Regions from separate parts of the Pseudoalteromonas sp. R3 genome, predicted to be linked through region 4. Evidence: predicted binding sites of a transcription regulator. Region 4 holds the regulator's gene; each other region holds the start of a gene.

Region 1 (2,205 bases), 410 kb from region 4:
GCCAACATTACACCCTGGCATTGGTAGATCTGACCTTACCTGATGCGTCGGACGGTGAAGTAGTTCAGTTAACTCTGAGCCGCAATGTTCCTACGGTGGTACTGACCTCCAAAATAGATGAGTACAGTCGTCAGCAAATGCTTGAAATGGGGGTCGTGGACTATGTGATTAAAGACAATCGGGATTCTTATTTGTACGCTATCAAATTGGTATCGCGTTTGTTGCGCAACGAGGGGTGTCAGGCGCTCATTGCAGACGACTCCATGATCAGCCGTGCAGTGATGCGGCAAATGTTGGAGAAGCAGCTGTTCACTGTATTTGAGGCTCAAGATGGTGAGCAAGCGCTCAATATGCTCAATGCCAAACCAGAGATAAAGCTTCTTTTGACTGACTACGCGATGCCAACTATGGACGGTTTTGAGTTGGTGAAAGCTGTGCGAAATAGCCGTGGGCGTGATGATCTGGCCATCATAGGTTTGTCTGGAGCGGGCAGTCACGGTCTGTCAGCTAAGTTTATAAAATATGGCGCCAACGACTTTTTGACAAAGCCGTTTATGAATGAAGAGTTTCACTGTCGTGTAATGCAAACGATGGACCAGCTAAATCTGATCGCAGACATTAAAGAATATGCCCACCGGGACTTTTTGACGGGCCTCTATAATCGCCGCTATTTTTGCCAGCACATGGATAAGGTACTCAAAAATAAACCGGATCAGTTCACGCTGGCCTTGCTCGATCTGGATCATTTTAAGGCGATCAATGATCGGTATGGCCACCTTGGTGGTGACAAGGTCTTGTCTCAGGCGGCGGAATTGTTGAATAGTTCATTCAATCATTGCTTAGTTGCTCGTGTGGGTGGAGAGGAGTTTGCGGTGCTGATGCCGGGTAATGATCTGAAAGTGGCCAAAGACAGTTGTCAGGACTTTAGAGAACGCTTTGCCAATACTGAGTTTATGATCCAGGATGAGTCACTGCACTGTACACTCAGTGTTGGGATTGCCCGATGCGATAAAGCGACACTCAGTGATGTAATGCGTGCGGCAGATAATGCGCTGTACCGAGCTAAAGAAGCCCAGCGCAACTGCGTTATGGTCAGTGAAAGCTAAACCGGGCCACGTTCTCTCAACTTTGCACCATTTCAAGTCAGACAACAAACAAGCGCACCAGTTCGGTGCGTTTGTCCTTTCTAAAATGCGATAAAAATATCCTAACCAAATAAAAGATAAAGATTTTTATTTTTGGCATAAAGGTTGGATTACCCCCTGTGACAGGATCAGCTGCCCTGGGGGGGCAAATAATGAAAATGATAAGCGCAATAATTAAACCATTTAAGCTGGATGAGGTTCGCGAAGCCCTGGCCGAGCTCGGCATTGAAGGCATGACCGTGGTTGATGTAAAAGGCTTTGGCCGTCAGCGGGGTCACACCGAGTTGTATCGTGGAGCCGAATATCAGGTCGATTTTATTCCTAAAATTAAGCTGGAAATTGCCACGCGCAGTGAAAATACCCAACGTGTTGTTGAAGCTATTACAGAGATCGCCAGCACAGGCAAAATTGGTGACGGCAAAATCTTTGTTTATGACCTCGAACAGATAGTCCGGATCCGTACCGGTGAACTCGACGAAGAAGCGATTTAAGGGGCAAGACGATGGAAAACACGGTAATAGAATTACAATTCTCTCTGAACACATTTTACTTTCTGGTCAGTGGTATTCTGGTGATGTGGATGGCCGCGGGATTTGCCATGCTCGAAGCTGGGTTGGTTCGCTCTAAAAATACCACAGAAATTTTGACTAAGAATATCGCCCTGTATGCCATTGCCTGCACCATGTTTTTGCTGGTCGGCTATAACATCATGTATGTTGATAATGTTGAAGGCGGAGTAGTACCTAACTTTGGCGCACTGATTGGTAGTGCTGCGGCGGATGCGGACCATGCGCTGGAATCTGACTTTTTCTTTCAAGTAGTATTTGTAGCCACTGCGATGTCGATTGTCTCTGGCGCGGTTGCTGAGCGCATGAAGCTTTGGGCATTTTTATTGTTTACAGTCGTTCTGACAGGCCTCATCTATCCGATTGAGGGTTACTGGACCTGGGGCGCTGGGTTTTTGTCTGAGATGGGCTTTGTAGACTTTGCGGGCTCCGCCATTGTGCATGGTGCCGGTGCCGCGGCTGCTCTGGCTGGCGTGCTGCTGCTGGGTGCTCGA
Region 2 (2,205 bases), 1.0 Mb from region 4:
CCATGGTAAAAGGTAAACCCGCCCTTGGTTGCGGTTTGTGTGTTTTTCATTGCGCCACGCAGGATAGTGACTTCCTGTTCCATGGCGCCAATAATGCCTACTTTCATAGTCTTCTCTTATTTTTTTACTGTGCTGCTCATTATATATCATAAATGGGCGCTGAGAATATGGAGTTAGGTGGGGAAAGGGTTTTGCTGTCAGCCCATATGATGGGCTGACAGCAAATAGGCGTGGCTATATCTCGGCTAACTGAGTGGCTGCGGCCTTGGCCTGAGAGGGCGAGAGTACCGCAGGCTTGTAATTGCGATTGCGCGGCTTGCTTTGTGGTTCTGGCTTTTTACCCAGTTTGAACAGAATTGCAGCACGCACTTCTGCACTTTTATAACCACTTTTGACCTTCATGCGAATGTGCGGTATGCCGGCAGATTCCAGAGCGCCACTGACAAACCAGTCTTTCTGCGCTTTGTGGCCGTTCTTGTTGGCGTTGTTAACCAAATCGACTGCGGCAACAATATTCAGGGTTTCTTTATCAACCAATACGTAATCTAGCTGTTTATTTTGTGCTTTAGTGATGGCTGAACGACGCGCCTTTTTAGACAAGCCAGGTTTGCACTCGATGATCTCAATCAGTTTGACCCGGCTCACAACCTTAAACTTGTCACCCACTGAACGCTCTAACAGCTGCAGGAAAGAGGCCTCTACTGTTGTAAATACAGACTCTTTTCGATTAAACGGATAGGGATTACCACCGGTATCCGTATACTTTGAAATAACAATGGAAGCAATAACGACCAGCGCAAGAATAGATAGTAATGTTAGTTCCATAAATCACTCCACGACAACAATTTGACTTGGTGATTATTAAGCAAAGAGCGTGCCTAAAGTGATTTTTGGTGAAGATAATGATGGGGTTTGCTCGGTAGATTACTGCCACCGAGCTTAAACAGGGCCAAAAGCATCCTTGGGAGTTAGGCGCGATAACCGTTCTTCAGTCCTTTGACTGCATAGGCGACAGCATCATGTGCATGCAGCGACTCATAATGGTTTATTTTTATATAGTAATCCTGGTAGTTTTCCTGCTCAAACAAGGCTTTGAGTTTTCTGGCAGCATCCTCGCAGAACATCAGGTTTTGGCCATTAAGACGGGCAAACTCCTGCTCATCTTCGCGTTTAACCGCTGCCTGAACTGGGGTTTTCAATTCATCTTCCACCAGGTCTACTAACCCCAGAATGTCAAACTCCTGACAGTGCTCATCCAGTTTCACTTTGATGTTGGTCACAGAGCGTTGTGAGTGTGGAGTAGCTAAAATGCCTTCGGTTGTACCTAACCAGGCATGCACACTGGCATGGTCGAGAGACTGACCGGCAAATTTTTGCTCAAAAGCGTTTTGGATCAGCTGACGAGCCAGAGCGGCCGAGCAGGGACAGGTTGACGAATACGTAACATCAAGAGCTAACTCCAGATTAAACAGGCCGTCCTGCAGAGTTGCAGTGATAATAACTGGGTAATTTTTCCACCCTTGTTTCCCACTCAGTAAAGAGGAGCGACGCAAGGGAAGTTCAAAATTGAAGGTCACTTTAGCGCTATGGCTCAGGCCTTCGTGGCTGGTAATAAAACTGTCCAGCACCGCACGAATAGCCCCCGGAGATAGTGTCTGTTCACATGATAACTCATCAAGTGCCAAAAATAGTCGTGACATATGAATGCCTTTGGCATCTTTTCTGTCCAGGCTGACAAACGCGTCTGCTTTGGCAGTCACAGGCGTGTCATTCAACCCTTTGCTGGATAACAATAAAGGCAGCTCGATATTTCCCATTCCTACCCAGTCCAGCTTACCTTCTTGTAAGGCGTCAGCAGAATGTGCAATGTCAGGCATTGAAGTTGGCATTTGAACTCTCTTAATCACGACTATAAGGGGGAGGCATGTTACACCAAAATGTCACAACTTGCCGAGCCTAATGGAAATTATCTGGTAAAAAAATCGCCCAAGTGTGCAAAAATTCATACGCTTAAGTCGACTTTCTAAACATCCACGAAAGACCCTGAATACGGGAGCTGGCGAGGTTATTTTGGTTTGCGCAATGTCGCTTGCGACTTTTGGTCACTCGCTTCTGTGTTTGGGTCAGGTATAATGTAGAAGTTAACTAGGTGATTTTATTATGCTTGACTCTTCATTTGGGACCTGGGCCCGAATTTTATCAAAT
Region 3 (2,205 bases), 880 kb from region 4:
AAATATCCGGCTAACCAAATTAACAAAGTACCTCTTTGTCACTCACCAGCCAGCCAATGGCAACCAGAAATAACAAAGGGACGGCAATAAGAATCGAGTTAAATAACAGTGCCAATACTAGCCCAATGAGCACTACTAATAGTACGCCAAGCAACCCTATGCTCAGCAACGCCAGAACAGCAAAAACGGCAATCATAGCTACAAAAAGACTGAGCATTTCGATCCCTACCCAGCTCACATCTGTGACCACTTCTGGAACATTGAGCCAGGCAAGGGGTGAAGACACCCAGGATAATGCCGATAACACAACCAGACTAATCAGTAAGATAAATGCCGCTTTCATAATGCCTCCTCAGGAACGCTCCGACAGTACGATCCAGGCAATAAAGTACGCCATCAGCACAAAAACCGGTGCTTTCAGTGCCAACAACACTGTAATAAGGCGAACCAACCAGGTTGGCATATCCAGCCTTTTGGCTAAATTGGCACATACCCCCGCTATTTTTTTACGAGGCTGCTGCGAACGTGTGGTGCTGTAATAAGTGTCATGATCTGTCATCAGAGTTCTCCTCATTGCTGCTATATTCGTACCCATCAGGTATCTGAGTTTGCCAATACCTAAGCTGGGTGTGTTTTTTGTTTCAGTTCGGCCAGCGCCTTATCGACTTGTTCTTCGCGCGCCAATGTCTCCAGCGCCTGCCATTGCGCTTGCTCTTTGCTGACCAGCTCATAGCTGTCTACCTCAGCCTCCACTCGCTCAACCTTGCGTTCCAGATGTTCAAAACGTGCCAGAGCCTCATCTATCGACTGCTGACTCACTACACTTCGGGCTTTTAGCTGAGTGGCGGCGGTGTGTTCACGGCGAGCTAACTGCGCTTCTTTGTGGCGCAGCTGATTGAGCTTTTCTGTCAGCATCTGTGCATCCTGCTCCAGCTTGTCGTAAGCCTGTTGCAGCTGTGCCGCTTCATCTTCAATCTGTTGCTGCGCTTCCTGGCATTTTTGCTTTTCCAGCAGTGCAGCACGAGCCAGATCTTCACGATCCTTTTGCAGCGCGTACTCAGCCTGTTGCTGCCATTGCGCCGTTTTTTTGGCCAGTGCCTGCTCTCGGCGAGTCAGCGCTTTTTGCTCACAAATCACCTGAACCACAGTGCTGCGGCATTCACTGAGTGCTTCCTCCAGCTGAGTCAGTAGCTGGCGCTGATCCTTCTTGGGATCATCCGCTTTGTCGAGCAATGCATTGAACTCGGCTTTGATTAAATCTTCAATTCGGTCGATTAAGGCCATGACAGGCTCCTTGATAAGCTAATGTGATTTAACTTATTCCAAGGTTTGTGCCAAAAGAAAGTTACTTATATAAATCAGAAAGTTAGAAAAAAGAAGAAAGGAAAGAAGAGAATTCCATGAGAGGATGTTGGTCAAAAAAACTCATAAATAGCCTTTTTGACCATAATTACCATTAGAGTTCCGGAACAAAGGTCAGGGCTTTCTCCATCACACTGATATCAGCGCTCTTACCATGACCATTTTCAGACAAGTGACGACGGAAGCCTCTCGCACCTGGCTGATTCTGGAAAATGCCCAGCATATGACGGGCAATGTGCCAAAAGTTTGCCCCTTTAGACATTTCCGACTCAATGTAGTCGTACATGCTACGGACGACCTGATGGCGGGTCTGAGTAAACGCTGGGGCGCCATACAGGGCGCTATCTACTTCAGAGAGCATAAACGGGTTGCTGTAAGCCTCCCGGCCAATCATTACGCCGTCCAGATGTGCCAGATGATGCTGACATTCTTCAATGGTTTTAACACCACCATTAATGCTGATGTGCAGATCCGAATAATCCTGCTTCAGCTTGTACACACGAGGGTAATCCAGGGGCGGAATTTCACGATTTTCCTTCGGGCTTAAGCCTTGCAACCAGGCCTTACGGGCGTGAATGATAAAGTCATCACAGCCGGCAGCCTTTGAAGTCTCAATCAGCTGGGTCAGAAATTCATACGAATCCTGCTCATCAATCCCGATGCGGGTTTTTACTGTCACCGGAATAGATACTTCGCTTTTCATCGCTGAGACACATTCAGCCACCAGCTCAGGTTCAGCCATCAGACACGCACCAAAACGGCCATTTTGCACCCGATCCGACGGGCAGCCCACATTGAGATTCACCTCATTATAACCATATTGCTCAGCGCGCTTGGCACATT
Region 4 (2,205 bases):
TCGCAAACTGACCGTCTATCAGAATCTGATGGCCATTTTGGAAACCCGTAAGGAGCTCAATAAAGAGCAGCGGGAAGTCATCCTCAACGAGTTATTAGATGAATTTAATATCCAGCATATTCGGGATAGCCAGGGCATGGCCTTGTCGGGTGGTGAACGTCGCCGGGTAGAAATTGCACGTGCCCTTGCGGCAGATCCAAAATTTATCTTATTGGATGAGCCTTTCGCTGGCGTTGATCCCATTTCGGTGTTAGATATAAAGAAAATTATAGAACACTTAAAAAACCGCGGCATAGGCGTGCTGATCACCGACCACAATGTACGTGAAACGCTGGACGTCTGTGAGAAAGCTTATATAGTGTCACATGGTGAACTGATAGCAGCAGGCACCCCGGAGCATGTTCTGGCCGATCAAACCGTGCGGGATGTCTACCTAGGTGAGCAATTCAGGCTATAGTTATAAGATTAGAAGTAAATAACAAAAAGGATTGTTAGAGATACATGAGGCAATCGCTACAGCTGCGCATGGGGCAGCAACTGACAATGACACCACAGCTGCAACAGGCTATTCGTCTGTTACAGTTGAGTACGCTAGATCTCCAACAAGAAATCCAAGAAGCGCTTGATAGCAATCCTTTGTTGGAAGTGGAAGAAGGTGAGTCTGAATCACACGATAATGAAACACAGTCCAAATCGGATACTGAGTTAGAACAACATGCGACCAATGATAATGACAGCTTTGAGGACTCGGCTGTCAGTGACTACGAACAAGACAGCGATGCTGCATTAAACAAAGACACTGTGAGTGACGATCTGGCAATGGACGTCACCTGGGATGAGTACATCAGTGCCGCCCCGGCAAGCAGCTCAGGCCCTATGCCTGAAGATGAAACCATCTATCAGGGTAAAACCACAGAGACGCTGCAAGAATACATGATGTGGCAACTAGAGCTCACCCCCTTTAGTCCAACTGACAGGGCCATCGCCCTGGCAATAGTCGAAGCCGTTGACGATGCAGGTCTGCTGACTATCAGCTGCGAAGACATTGTTGAGAGCATGAATCAGGATAATGATGAAGAACTGATAGAATTGGATGAAGTCGAAGCAGTACTAAAACGTGTTCAATTATTTGATCCCGTCGGTATTGCTGCGCGCAGCTTGCAAGAGTGTCTGTGTATCCAGCTCAATCAGTTTGACTCTGCCACTCCCTGGCTCTCTCAAACCAAAGAAATTCTGACAGAACATATCGATCTACTCGCAAGTCGTGACTACCGAACTTTGATGAAAAAGACTAAGCTCAAAGAAGCTGAGCTTAAAGAAGTCATGACCCTGATCCACAGTCTTAATCCAAAACCTGCCGCCAGCATAGTGCAAGAAGAGGCCGACTATGTAATCCCGGATGTTTCGGTCAAAAAGGTGAAAGGTCGCTGGGTTGTTGAACTAAACCCGGACTCTATGCCGAAGATCAGAGTAAACGATCACTACGCTGCAATGTCCCGTTCAGTAAAGTCGAGCACTGACAGCCAGTTTATCCGCTCGCACTTGCAAGAGGCAAAATGGTTTATTAAAAGTCTCGAAAGCCGCAATGAAACTTTATTGAAAGTTACCAATTGCATTGTGCAACAACAACAGGCATTCTTTGAACATGGCCCCGAGGCAATGAAGCCGATGGTACTCAATGATGTGGCCGAAATGGTCGACATGCATGAGTCCACGATTTCACGTGTAACAACGCAAAAGTATATGCACACGCCACGCGGTATTTATGAGTTGAAGTATTTCTTCTCAAGCCATGTCAGCACTGAAAACGGAGGAGAATGCTCTTCGACAGCAATCAGAGCATTGATCAAAAAGCTAATTGCCGCAGAAAACACAGCTAAGCCATTAAGTGACAGCAAAATTGCGGATGTATTGGCAGATCAAGGGATCAAAGTGGCTAGACGTACAATTGCCAAATACCGAGAGTCTTTGGCTATCCCACCGTCGAATCAGCGTAAAAGCTTGATTTAGACGTAACTACAGAAGGAAAATGCTTATGCAACTAAATTTAACTGGTCGACATGTAGAAATCACCGATTCGTTAAGAGACTATGTAACAAACAAGTTTGCGAAGCTAGAAAGGCACTTTGATCACATCAATAACGTGCATGTAATCCTAGATGTCGAAAAGCTCATTCAAAAAGCAGAAGCCACATTACATGTGAA

Evidence for each region. The regulator sigma-54, encoded in region 4, starts transcription at its own class of promoters, with help from an activator protein. The targets are predictions, from matches to a motif close to GTTGGCACGNNNNTNGNNT.
Region 1: a site for sigma-54 is predicted at 1,238-1,256, ahead of ELR70_RS08625 (P-II family nitrogen regulator). Genes of this name have one in related genera too.
Region 2: a site for sigma-54 is predicted at 864-882, ahead of ELR70_RS22210 (DUF2726 domain-containing protein). Genes of this name have one in related genera too.
Region 3: a site for sigma-54 is predicted at 1,321-1,339, ahead of ELR70_RS22860 (PspA/IM30 family protein). Genes of this name have one in related genera too.

The regions. Positions count from the first base shown of each region.
Region 1 covers NZ_CP034835.1:842,508-844,712, forward strand. The annotation lists gene ELR70_RS08620 (diguanylate cyclase) at 1-1,106, shown strand, start outside; gene ELR70_RS08625 (P-II family nitrogen regulator) at 1,298-1,636, shown strand; gene ELR70_RS08630 (ammonium transporter) at 1,648-2,205, shown strand, end outside.
Region 2 covers NZ_CP034835.1:3,899,175-3,901,379, reverse strand. The annotation lists gene mtnN (5'-methylthioadenosine/S-adenosylhomocysteine nucleosidase) at 1-107, opposite strand, end outside; gene ELR70_RS22210 (DUF2726 domain-containing protein) at 235-825, opposite strand; gene folE2 (GTP cyclohydrolase FolE2) at 969-1,889, opposite strand; gene arcB (aerobic respiration two-component sensor histidine kinase ArcB) at 2,161-2,205, shown strand, end outside.
Region 3 covers NZ_CP034835.1:4,050,904-4,053,108, forward strand. The annotation lists gene ELR70_RS22850 (hypothetical protein) at 20-343, opposite strand; gene ELR70_RS22855 (PspC domain-containing protein) at 353-559, opposite strand; gene ELR70_RS22860 (PspA/IM30 family protein) at 619-1,284, opposite strand; gene dusA (tRNA dihydrouridine(20/20a) synthase DusA) at 1,457-2,205, opposite strand, start outside.
Region 4 covers NZ_CP034835.1:434,322-436,526, reverse strand. The annotation lists gene lptB (LPS export ABC transporter ATP-binding protein) at 1-457, shown strand, start outside; gene ELR70_RS06855 (RNA polymerase factor sigma-54) at 502-2,010, shown strand; gene hpf (ribosome hibernation promoting factor) at 2,036-2,205, shown strand, end outside.